One region of the Streptomyces sp. NPDC018029 genome, then DNA from elsewhere that is predicted to be linked to it. Evidence: riboswitches for the same ligand, from Rfam matches in the RefSeq annotation. Region 1 holds a riboswitch; the other holds the start of a gene.
What was found. Region 1 has a riboswitch for glycine ahead of gcvT (glycine cleavage system aminomethyltransferase GcvT). Riboswitches for the same ligand answer to the same signal wherever they lie in the genome.

Region 2: it holds a riboswitch for glycine, as region 1 does, so the genes downstream of both, gcvP (aminomethyl-transferring glycine dehydrogenase) here and gcvT (glycine cleavage system aminomethyltransferase GcvT) in region 1, are expected to answer to the same signal.

What each region holds. Positions count from the first base shown of each region.
Region 1 covers NZ_JBIRFV010000011.1:289,850-294,904, forward strand. Annotated here, with positions in the region: gene ACH4D5_RS31380 (enhanced serine sensitivity protein SseB C-terminal domain-containing protein) at 1-312, opposite strand, end outside; gene ACH4D5_RS31385 (enhanced serine sensitivity protein SseB) at 386-1,168, opposite strand; gene ACH4D5_RS31390 (AAA family ATPase) at 1,228-1,926, opposite strand; glycine riboswitch at 2,067-2,173, shown strand; gene gcvT (glycine cleavage system aminomethyltransferase GcvT) at 2,323-3,447, shown strand; gene gcvH (glycine cleavage system protein GcvH) at 3,506-3,883, shown strand; gene glyA (serine hydroxymethyltransferase) at 3,907-5,055, shown strand, end outside.
Region 2 covers NZ_JBIRFV010000017.1:142,990-148,044, reverse strand. Annotated here, with positions in the region: gene ACH4D5_RS37190 (DNA polymerase IV) at 1-875, shown strand, start outside; gene ACH4D5_RS37185 (PRC-barrel domain-containing protein) at 910-1,293, opposite strand; glycine riboswitch at 1,438-1,536, shown strand; gene gcvP (aminomethyl-transferring glycine dehydrogenase) at 1,726-4,614, shown strand; gene ACH4D5_RS37175 (DUF5999 family protein) at 4,759-4,965, opposite strand.

The DNA.
Region 1 (5,055 bases):
GTTGAGCCAGAGGCCGTAGTGGTCGGGATAGAGGGTGCGGGCGATGTCGGTGCCGCGCACCACTTCATAGCTGCGGTTCCAGCCACTGGCGGAGAGCTCCTGGGCGGAGGTCACACAGGGGGCGTAGCCGATCCCCTCGACCTCCATGTTCCCGTACTGGGCGTCGGGGGAGCCGGCCTGGCCGTGCCAGAGCAGCATCCACACCTGGTCGGCGGCGAGGGCGCGCAGCAGTGCCTCGTACGCGTCGTAACGCCCCGGCGTCACCTGGCGCAGCAACTGCTCCAACTGCCCGGCCGTGCCCGACGCACTCACCCGTAACCGCTCCTTCGTGACGAACTCGGTGGCCCCAAGGAAGAGCCGGGAAGACCCAGAGAATGCAACCAGCTTAAGCGGCGATGCGGTGGTAGAACGGCCGCACCTGCGCACGCAGCCAGTCGCCCACCGGGTCCTGCGCCACGTCGAGCAGCACGAGGTTCACCGGCCACGGGGCCGGCACCTGGCCGAGGGCGCGGCCGAGGGCCTCCATGGGGAGCTCGCGGGCGTTGCCGTCCCAGGTGGACAGCTCGACGCCGACGAAGAGGACCGGGGCGTCCGTCTCGATGTCGGCCAGGCAGCGGCGCGCGGTGAGCACCACGCCGGTCGCCTCGAACTCGCGGCCCGCCGCGGCGAGGAAGTCCACCGGGTCGTGCTGCCAGTCCGGTTCGTAGAGACGCACCCGGCCGCCGGTCGTGGGCCCGTCCAGCGGGGTGCGGCCGGCCCGGCAGAGCTCGGCCACGGCGGGCGGCGGCAGCGGGACGCCGACGGTGCCGTCCGGGTTCAGCGCGATGCCCAGCTGCGGCGGGAGGCCGCGGGCGAACTCCACGGCGGGTGCCACGGTGCGGCCCATCCGGTCGGCCGCGTCGCCGAGGGCCTGCCGGAACTGCTGTTCGGAGCTGAAGACGGGGACGTACGCCTGGCCGTCGATCTCCAGGGTCGGCAGGTCCAGGGTGCCGCTGTCGGGGCCCCCGCCGTTCGGCAGCGGGATCCAGATGTGGCTGCGGCCGAGCACCTCGACGATCCGGCCGCCCGCCGACGCGTCGGCGCCGAGGGAGGCGGCGAGGACCTCCTCCAGTTCGTTGCCCGGCCATCCGCCGTACGGATGGGCATGTGCCTGCGCCGGAAAGTCCATCTGTCCAACCCCTGCTCGCGACCGCTCTGCCTGCGGCTCGAACCCTAGCGCCGGTGGGCTCACCGGTCGAAGGCGATCGCCCGCAGCGCCTGCGCCGCATCCCGGTCGAGCAGCACCGCGGAGTGGCAGCCGCGCGGCAGGTCACCGCGCTCGGTGGCGCCGACGAGGCGGCCGACCGTCCTGCGGTGCCGCGTGAACGCGTACCGCGAGACGCCTCTGCCGCGCTCGCGCTGGCCCTGGAGCGCCGTGTCCACCGGGACGTCGAGCAGCAGCAGGTGCAGGGCGGAGCCGCGGCGGGCGGCCTCGCGGGCGAGCCAGCGGCGCACCCAGGCCTGGGTCCCGCAGTCGTGCACGACGACGCCGGCGCCGGTGCGCAGGGTGCGGCGCAGGCCCGCGTAGTGCGCGAGGCGGACCAGGGGGCGGTAGACCGCGTACGGCAGCAGGCGGGGCATGCGGCGGGCCCAGCGGTCGCGGGTGTCCTGGGAGTCGATGCGCGGGCCCGTGACGGCCTGCCGCATCAGCGTCGACTTTCCGCCACCGGGCAGGCCGGAGACGACGACGAGGTCGCCCTCGCCGAAGGTGAGGCGGCGGGGGCTGTGGCCGGCCCGCTGCCGCAGGTCCCGGACGACGGCCACGGGGAGCGGGCCGCAGCTCTCCGCGGCGGGGGTGGCGGCCTGCTTCGGCAGCGCCACTCCCGTGGTAGTGGCAAAGACACTGGTCCTGCTGCGCACCGTGATCGGCCTCCCCGTAGCGGTCACGTACTGCTTTCCCCAGCAAGTGTAAAGAGAAGGTAATGCGGCACAAGAGCATTCCGGGCAGTGCGATCCGTGTCCTGCCACGGCTCCCCGTGGCCGGGGTCGCGTGCAATGATGTGCCCGCCAACTCCATACCGGCCGTTTGAATCCGCGCGGGAGAGTTCCCGGAGCCAGCACGCACGCGTGCCCGGGGCGCCGAAGGAGCAAGTCCCTCCCTTGAATCTCTCAGGCCCCGTACCGCGCGGGCGAGGCACATCTGAAAAGCGGGCCGCCCCGGTGGCCCCACCCAAGGTGCAAGCCGGGCGTCTCACATATCGGGACACGCTCGGCGAACCTCTCAGGTTCCGATGACAGATGGGGAGGATCGACCTCGCCCGTCATGCCCTGGGAGTTCCCTTCATGAGCACTGCCCCCCGTCTCACCGCCCTCGATGCCGTGCATCGTGCGCTCGGCGCGACCATGACCGACTTCGCGGGCTGGGACATGCCGCTGCGGTACGCCAGCGAGCGCGACGAGCACAACGCCGTGCGCACCAAGGCCGGTCTCTTCGACCTCTCCCACATGGGTGAGATCACGGTCACAGGACCGGCGGCCGTGGACTTCCTGAACTTCGCGCTGGTCGGCAACATCGGCTCCGTCGGTGTCGGCCGTGCCCGCTACACGATGATCGTCGCCGAGGACGGCGGCATCCTGGACGACCTGATCGTCTACCGCCTCGGCGAGACCGAGTACATGGTCGTCGCCAACGCCTCCAACGCGCAGACCGTGCTCGACGCGCTGACCGCCCGCGCCGACGGCTTCGACGCCGAGGTACGCGACGACCGCGAGGCGTACGCGCTCCTCGCCGTCCAGGGTCCCGAGTCCCCCGGCATCCTGAAGTCACTCACGGATGCCGACCTGGACAACCTGAAGTACTACGCGGGTCTGCCGGGCACCGTCGCGGGCGTCTCCGCGCTGATCGCCCGCACGGGCTACACCGGTGAGGACGGCTTCGAGCTCTTCGTCTCCCCCGGTGACGCCGAGAAGCTGTGGAACGCGCTCATGGAGGCGGGCACGCCCGTCGGCATGGTCCCCGCCGGCCTCTCCTGCCGCGACACGCTGCGCCTGGAGGCGGGCATGCCGCTGTACGGGCACGAGCTGACGGCCGAGCTGACGCCGTTCGACGCCGGGCTCGGCCGGGTGGTCAAGTTCGAGAAGACGTCGCAGTCGGACTCCTTCGTGGGCCGCGCGGCCCTGGCCGCCGCCGCCGAGCGCGCCGAGACCGCCCCGCCGCGCAAGCTGGTCGGTCTGGTCGCCGAGGGCCGCCGGGTCCCGCGCGCCGGCTTCTCCGTCGTCGCCGACGGCAAGGTCATCGGCGAGGTCACCTCCGGCGCCCCGTCCCCGACGCTGGGCAAGCCGATCGCGATGGCGTACGTCGACGCCGAGCACGCGGCCCCGGGCACGCAGGGTGTCGGCGTCGACATCCGCGGTACGCATGAGCCGTACGAGGTCGTGGCCCTGCCGTTCTACAAGCGCCAGAAGTGACCCCCCGCACATCGTCCCCGTTCCGCAGCACCCACCCGCGTACAGGAGAATTCGACTCATGAGCAACCCCCAGCAGCTGCGTTACAGCAAGGAGCACGAGTGGCTGTCGGCCGCCGAGGACGGCGTGGCGACGGTCGGCATCACGGAGCACGCGGCGAACGCGCTCGGTGACGTCGTCTTCGCCCAGCTCCCCGCGGTCGGCGACACGGTGGTCGCGGGCGAGTCCTGCGGCGAGCTGGAGTCGACCAAGTCGGTCAGCGACCTCTACTCCCCGGTGAACGGCGAGGTCGTCGCCGCCAACCAGGACGTCGTCGACGACCCGTCGCTGGTCAACTCCGCCCCGTTCGAGGGCGGTTGGCTGTTCAAGGTGCGCATCACGGACGAGCCGGACGACCTGCTCTCCGCCGATGAGTACACCGCCTTCACCGCCGGCTGACCCATACCGATAGGGATCGTGTGATGTCGCTTCTGAACACCCCTCTCCACGAGCTGGACCCGGACGTCGCCGCCGCCGTCGACGCCGAGCTCCACCGCCAGCAGTCCACCCTGGAAATGATCGCCTCGGAGAACTTCGCTCCGGTCGCCGTCATGGAGGCCCAGGGCACCGTCCTCACCAACAAGTACGCCGAGGGCTACCCCGGCCGCCGCTACTACGGCGGCTGTGAGCACGTCGACGTCGCCGAGCAGATCGCGATCGACCGGCTCAAGGAGCTGTTCGGCGCCGAGTACGCCAACGTCCAGCCGCACTCCGGCGCCTCCGCGAACCAGGCCGCCCTCTTCGCGATCGCCCAGCCCGGCGACACGATCCTCGGCCTCGACCTGGCGCACGGCGGCCACCTCACCCACGGCATGCGCCTGAACTTCTCCGGCAAGCAGTTCAACGTGGTCCCCTACCACGTCGACGAGGCCGGCCTGATCGACATGGCCGAGGTCGAGCGCCTGGCCAAGGAGAACAACCCGAAGGTGATCATCGCGGGCTGGTCGGCCTACCCGCGCCACCTGGACTTCGCCGAGTTCCGCCGGATCGCCGACGAGGTCGGCGCGAAGCTGTGGGTCGACATGGCGCACTTCGCCGGGCTCGTCGCCGCCGGTCTGCACCCGAACCCGGTGCCGTACGCGGACGTGGTGACCTCCACCACGCACAAGACGCTCGGCGGCCCGCGCGGCGGCATCATCCTGGCCCGCAACAAGGACTTCGCGAAGAAGCTGAACTCCGCGGTCTTCCCCGGCTTCCAGGGCGGCCCGCTGGAGCACGTGATCGCGGCCAAGGCCGTCTCCTTCAAGGTCGCCGCCTCGGAGGAGTTCAAGGAGCGCCAGCAGCGCACCCTGGACGGCGCCCGCATCCTGGCCGAGCGCCTGGTCCAGGACGACGCGAAGGCCGTCGGCGTCGACGTCCTGTCCGGCGGCACGGACGTGCACCTGGTCCTCGTCGACCTGCGCAACAGCGAGCTGGACGGCCAGCAGGCCGAGGACCGCCTCCACGAGGTCGGCATCACGGTCAACCGCAACGCGGTCCCGAACGACCCGCGGCCCCCGATGGTCACCTCGGGCCTCAGGATCGGCACCCCGGCGCTCGCCACGCGCGGCTTCCAGGAGGAGGACTTCCGC
Region 2 (5,055 bases), on a different contig from region 1:
CCGGGATCACGACGGTCGAGGAGCTCGCGGAGGCCGGTGAGGACGAGCTCGTACGACTGCTGGGGAAGGCCCACGGCGGCTCGCTGTACGCGATGGCGCTCGCGCACGACGAGCGGCCCGTGGTGGCCGAGCGGGACACGAAATCGGTCAGCGTCGAGGACACGTACGACGTGGACATCCACGACCGGGTGCGGGTCAGGACGGAGGTCGGGCGGCTCGCGGAGCGGTGTGTGCAGCGGCTGCGGGCGGCCGGGCACTCGGGGCGGACCATCGTGCTCAAGGTGCGGCGGTTCGACTTCTCGACGCTGACGCGGTCCGAGACGCTGCGCGGGCCCACGGACGACCCGGGAGTGGTCCGGGAGGCCGCCGCGCGGCTCCTTGAGTCCGTGGACACCACGGGAGGGGTGCGGCTGCTCGGCGTGGGCGTCACGGGGCTCGCGGACTACACGCAGGAGGATCTCTTCGCGCAGGCCCAGGCGGCCGAGGCGGCCCTGGCCGGTGCCGAAGGGGCGGCGGCGGAGGAAGCCGGCGGGACAGCGGCCGCGGAGGTGGCCGCGGGCGATCCGGAGCGGGAGCGGGCCGAGGAGCCGGTGGTGCCTGCCGAGCGGCGGTGGGCGGCCGGACACGACGTGCGGCATGCCGAGTACGGGCACGGCTGGGTGCAGGGGAGCGGTCTCGGCCGGGTGACGGTGCGCTTCGAGACGCCGGACTCGCCACCGGGGCGGGTGCGGACGTTCCGGACGGACGACCCGGACCTGGCGCCCGCGGAGCCGCTGCCGCTGGTCAGAGCGGTGCAGCGGGGCGAGAGGGTGGCTGAAGCGGGGCTCGAAGGAGCGTCGGGGGCAGCTCGGGTGGCGGTGGAGGGCCCGGGGTGAGGCCGGGTGCCGGGTCGGGCCGCGGGCCAGTGGGTCAGGGGGCCTCTGTGCCGGCGATGCGGCCGAAGTCCTGGTCGGGCGGGGGCGGTGGGGCGCCCGGTGGCGTCGTGTCGAGGCCGTAGTGGTGGTAGAGCTGGAGCTCCTGCTCGGGGGAGAGGTGGCGGCCCACCCCGAAGTCCGGGGCGTCCTTGATCAGGGCGCGGTCGAAGGGAATGTGCAGGGTGCCGTCCTCGGCCAGCTCGCTCGGCTCCAGCGGGACGAAGGCGTCGCGGCTGAACAGGCCGGTGCGTATGGCGGCCCACTCCGGGGCGCCCGTGGCGTCGTCGAGGTAGACCTCGTCGATCGTGCCGATCTTGGTCCCGTTCCGGTCGAACGCCTTGCGGCCGATCAGGTTGCGCGGATCGATATCGGTCTGCACGGGCCCTCCAGCTGGTCGCGGCTCGTCGAAAACGGGCGTAACTCATCTTTAATCATTCGTAGTCACTACGAAAGAGCACTTCGGGGCAGGTGGCCACTCGAGGGAACGGCCGGGGTCCTCGCTGGTAGGCTGGCGCTTGGCTGCTGACCCCGTGCGGGAGAGCTCTCCGGGACGTGATCCCGGAGGCGCCGAAGGAGCAAATCCTCCCCGGAATCTCTCAGGCACCCGTACCGCACGGACGAGGTCACTCTGGAAAGCAGGGCGGGCGTCGGGCGGGCACGTTCGGAACCCTTCCTCACCGACGGTGAAAGCAGATCTGTCGAAACGGACCGGTCTGTGAAGCTCTCAGGTTGAGATGACAGAGGGGGAGGCCGTCCGGGTACCCGCGCCGTGGTACCCCTCGCAGGTCGTGCAGACCAGGAGGCCTCCGCAATGACTGCCACCCATCGCACCCCGCTCTCGGAGCTTGAGCAGGGCATCCCCTTCGAGCAGCGGCACATAGGGCCCGATGCGGAAGCGCGGGCGAAGATGCTCGCCCAGGTCGGGTACGGCTCGCTCGACGAGCTGACGGCCGCCGCGGTGCCGGATGTGATCAAGAACGCCGAAGCGCTGAAGCTGCCCGGCGCGCGCTCCGAGGCCGAGGTGCTGGCCGAGCTGCGCTCCCTCGCCGACCGGAACCAGGTCCTCGACTCCATGATCGGACTCGGGTACTACGGCACCTTCACGCCGCCGGTCATCCTGCGGAACGTGATGGAGAACCCGGCCTGGTACACGGCCTACACGCCGTACCAGCCCGAGATCTCCCAGGGCCGCCTCGAGGCGCTGCTCAACTTCCAGACCATGGTCGCCGAGCTGACCGGCCTGCCCACCTCCGGAGCCTCGCTGCTCGACGAGGGCACCGCCGCCGCCGAGGCCATGGCCCTCTCGCGTCGCATGGGCAAGGTCAAGGACGGCGTGTTCGTCGTCGACGCCGACGCCCTGCCGCAGACCATCGCCGTCATCCAGACCCGCGCCGAGCCCACCGGTGTCGAGGTCGTCGTCACCGACCTGAGCGACGGCCTGCCCGCCGAGGTCGCCGAGCGCGGCGTCGTCGGCGTACTCGTCCAGTACCCGGGCGCCTCGGGTGCCGTCCGCGACATCAAGCCGCTCATCGACCAGGCGCACGAGCTCGGCGCCGTCGTCACCGTCGCCGCCGACCTGCTCGCCCTGACGCTGCTCACCTCGCCCGGCGAGCTCGGCGCCGACATTGCCGTCGGCACGACGCAGCGCTTCGGTGTGCCGATGGGCTTCGGCGGGCCGCACGCCGGTTACATGGCGGTCCGCGAGAAGTTCGCGCGCAGCCTGCCCGGGCGGCTCGTCGGCGTCTCCGTCGACGCCGACGGCAACAAGGCCTACCGCCTCGCGCTGCAGACCCGTGAGCAGCACATCCGCCGCGAGAAGGCCACCAGCAACATCTGTACCGCTCAGGTGCTGCTCGCCGTCATGGCCGGAATGTACGCCGTGTACCACGGGCCCGACGGCCTGAAGGCGATCGCGCGGCGCACCCACCGCTACGCGACGCTGCTCGCCGCCGGCCTCACCAGGGGCGGCTACGAAGTCGTCCACGGCGCCTACTTCGACACGCTCACGGTGCGGGCGCCCGGCAAGGCCGAGCAGCTGGTGGCCGCCGCCCGCGAGGCCGGCGTCAACATCCACCTCGTCGACGCCGACCACGTCTCCCTGTCCTGCGACGAGACGACCACGCGCCGGCAGCTCAGCGCGGTGTGGGGCGCCTTCGGCGTCGACGCCGACGTCGAGGCGCTCGACGCCGCCGTCGCGGACACGCTGCCCGAGGGCCTGCTGCGCGGCGACGACTACCTGACTCACCCGGTCTTCCACCAGTACCGCTCCGAGACGTCGATGCTGCGCTACCTGCGCAAGCTCGCCGACCGCGACTACGCGCTCGACCGCGGCATGATCCCGCTGGGCTCCTGCACCATGAAGCTCAACGCGACCACCGAGATGGAGCCCGTCACCTGGCCCGAGTTCGGCCAGCTGCACCCCTTCGCGCCCGCCCAGCAGGCCCAGGGCTACCTCACGCTCATCCGTGAGCTGGAGGAGCGGCTCGCCGAGGTGACCGGGTACGACAAGGTCTCCCTGCAGCCCAACGCCGGTTCGCAGGGCGAGCTCGCCGGACTGCTCGCGGTCCGCGGCTACCACCGGGCCAACGGCGACGAGCAGCGCACCGTCTGCCTCATCCCGTCCTCCGCCCACGGCACGAACGCCGCGAGCGCCGTCATGGCCGGCATGAAGGTCGTCGTCGTGAAGACCGCCGACGACGGCGAGGTCGACATAGCGGACCTGCGCGCCAAGATCGAGAAGCACCGCGACGAGCTGGCCGTACTGATGATCACGTACCCCTCGACGCACGGCGTCTTCGAGGAGCACGTAACCGACATCTGCGCGGAGGTGCACGAGGCCGGCGGTCAGGTGTACGTCGACGGGGCCAACCTCAACGCCCTGGTGGGGCTCGCCAAGCCGGGCCACTTCGGCGGCGACGTCTCGCACCTGAACCTGCACAAGACCTTCTGCATCCCGCACGGCGGCGGCGGTCCCGGCGTGGGTCCGGTCGGGGTGCGCGAGCACCTCGCGCCGTACCTGCCCAACCACCCGCTGCAGCCCGCGGCCGGCCCCGAGACCGGCGTCGGTCCGATCTCCGCGGCGCCGTGGGGCTCCGCCGGAATCCTGCCGATCTCCTGGTCGTACGTGCGCCTCATGGGCGGCGAGGGCCTCAAGCGCGCCACCCAGGTCGCGGTGCTCTCCGCCAACTACATCGCCAAGCGCCTCGAGCCGCACTACCCGGTGCTCTACACCGGTCCGGCCGGCCTGGTCGCGCACGAGTGCATCGTGGACCTGCGGCCGCTCAGCAAGGCGACCGGGGTCAGCGTCGACGACATCGCGAAGCGGCTCATCGACTACGGCTTCCACGCGCCCACCATGTCGTTCCCGGTCGCGGGAACCCTGATGATCGAGCCGACCGAGAGCGAGGACCTGGCCGAGATCGACCGGTTCTGCGAGGCGATGATCGCCATCCGCCGGGAGATCGAGAAGGTCGGCTCGGGCGAGTGGACCGCCGACGACAACCCGCTGCGGAACGCCCCGCACACCGCCGCCGCGCTGAGCGGTGACTGGGAGCACGGCTACAGCCGCGAGGAGGCCGTCTTCCCGGCCGGCGTCGTCGCCGCGGACAAGTACTGGCCGCCGGTGCGCCGTATCGACCAGGCGTACGGCGACCGGAACCTGGTCTGCTCCTGCCCGCCGCTGGATGCGTACGAGGACTGATATACGCGCCCCAGTGGGGCGGGCATGCGGTGGGGCCGGTTCGGAGAGTTCTCTCCGGGCCGGCCCCGCTTCTGTTCGGTGGTGCGGTGGTGCGCTGCTGCGGACTTGCGGTGTGGTGCGGTCGCGCGGATGTGCCGTCGGTGCTCAGGCGGCTGTCATGACCTGGTCGGTGCCCAGCGGTCGGTGCGGGGCAATGATCTGGCCGTCCGGCAGCAGCTCACCGGTGTCCTCGAAGAGCAGGACGCCGTTGCACAGCAGGCTCCAGCCCTGCTCCGGGTGGCTCGCCATGAGGAGCGCGGCTTCCCGGTCGGCTGAGTCGGCTGTCGGGCACGCGGGTTGGTGCTGGCACATGGAAGGGTTCTTTCGCTGCGATGAGATGGCTGTGACGTCGGTCCTGTGGCTCGATGCGGTGTTCATAACCGCCCCCCGTTTGTAGTCGGT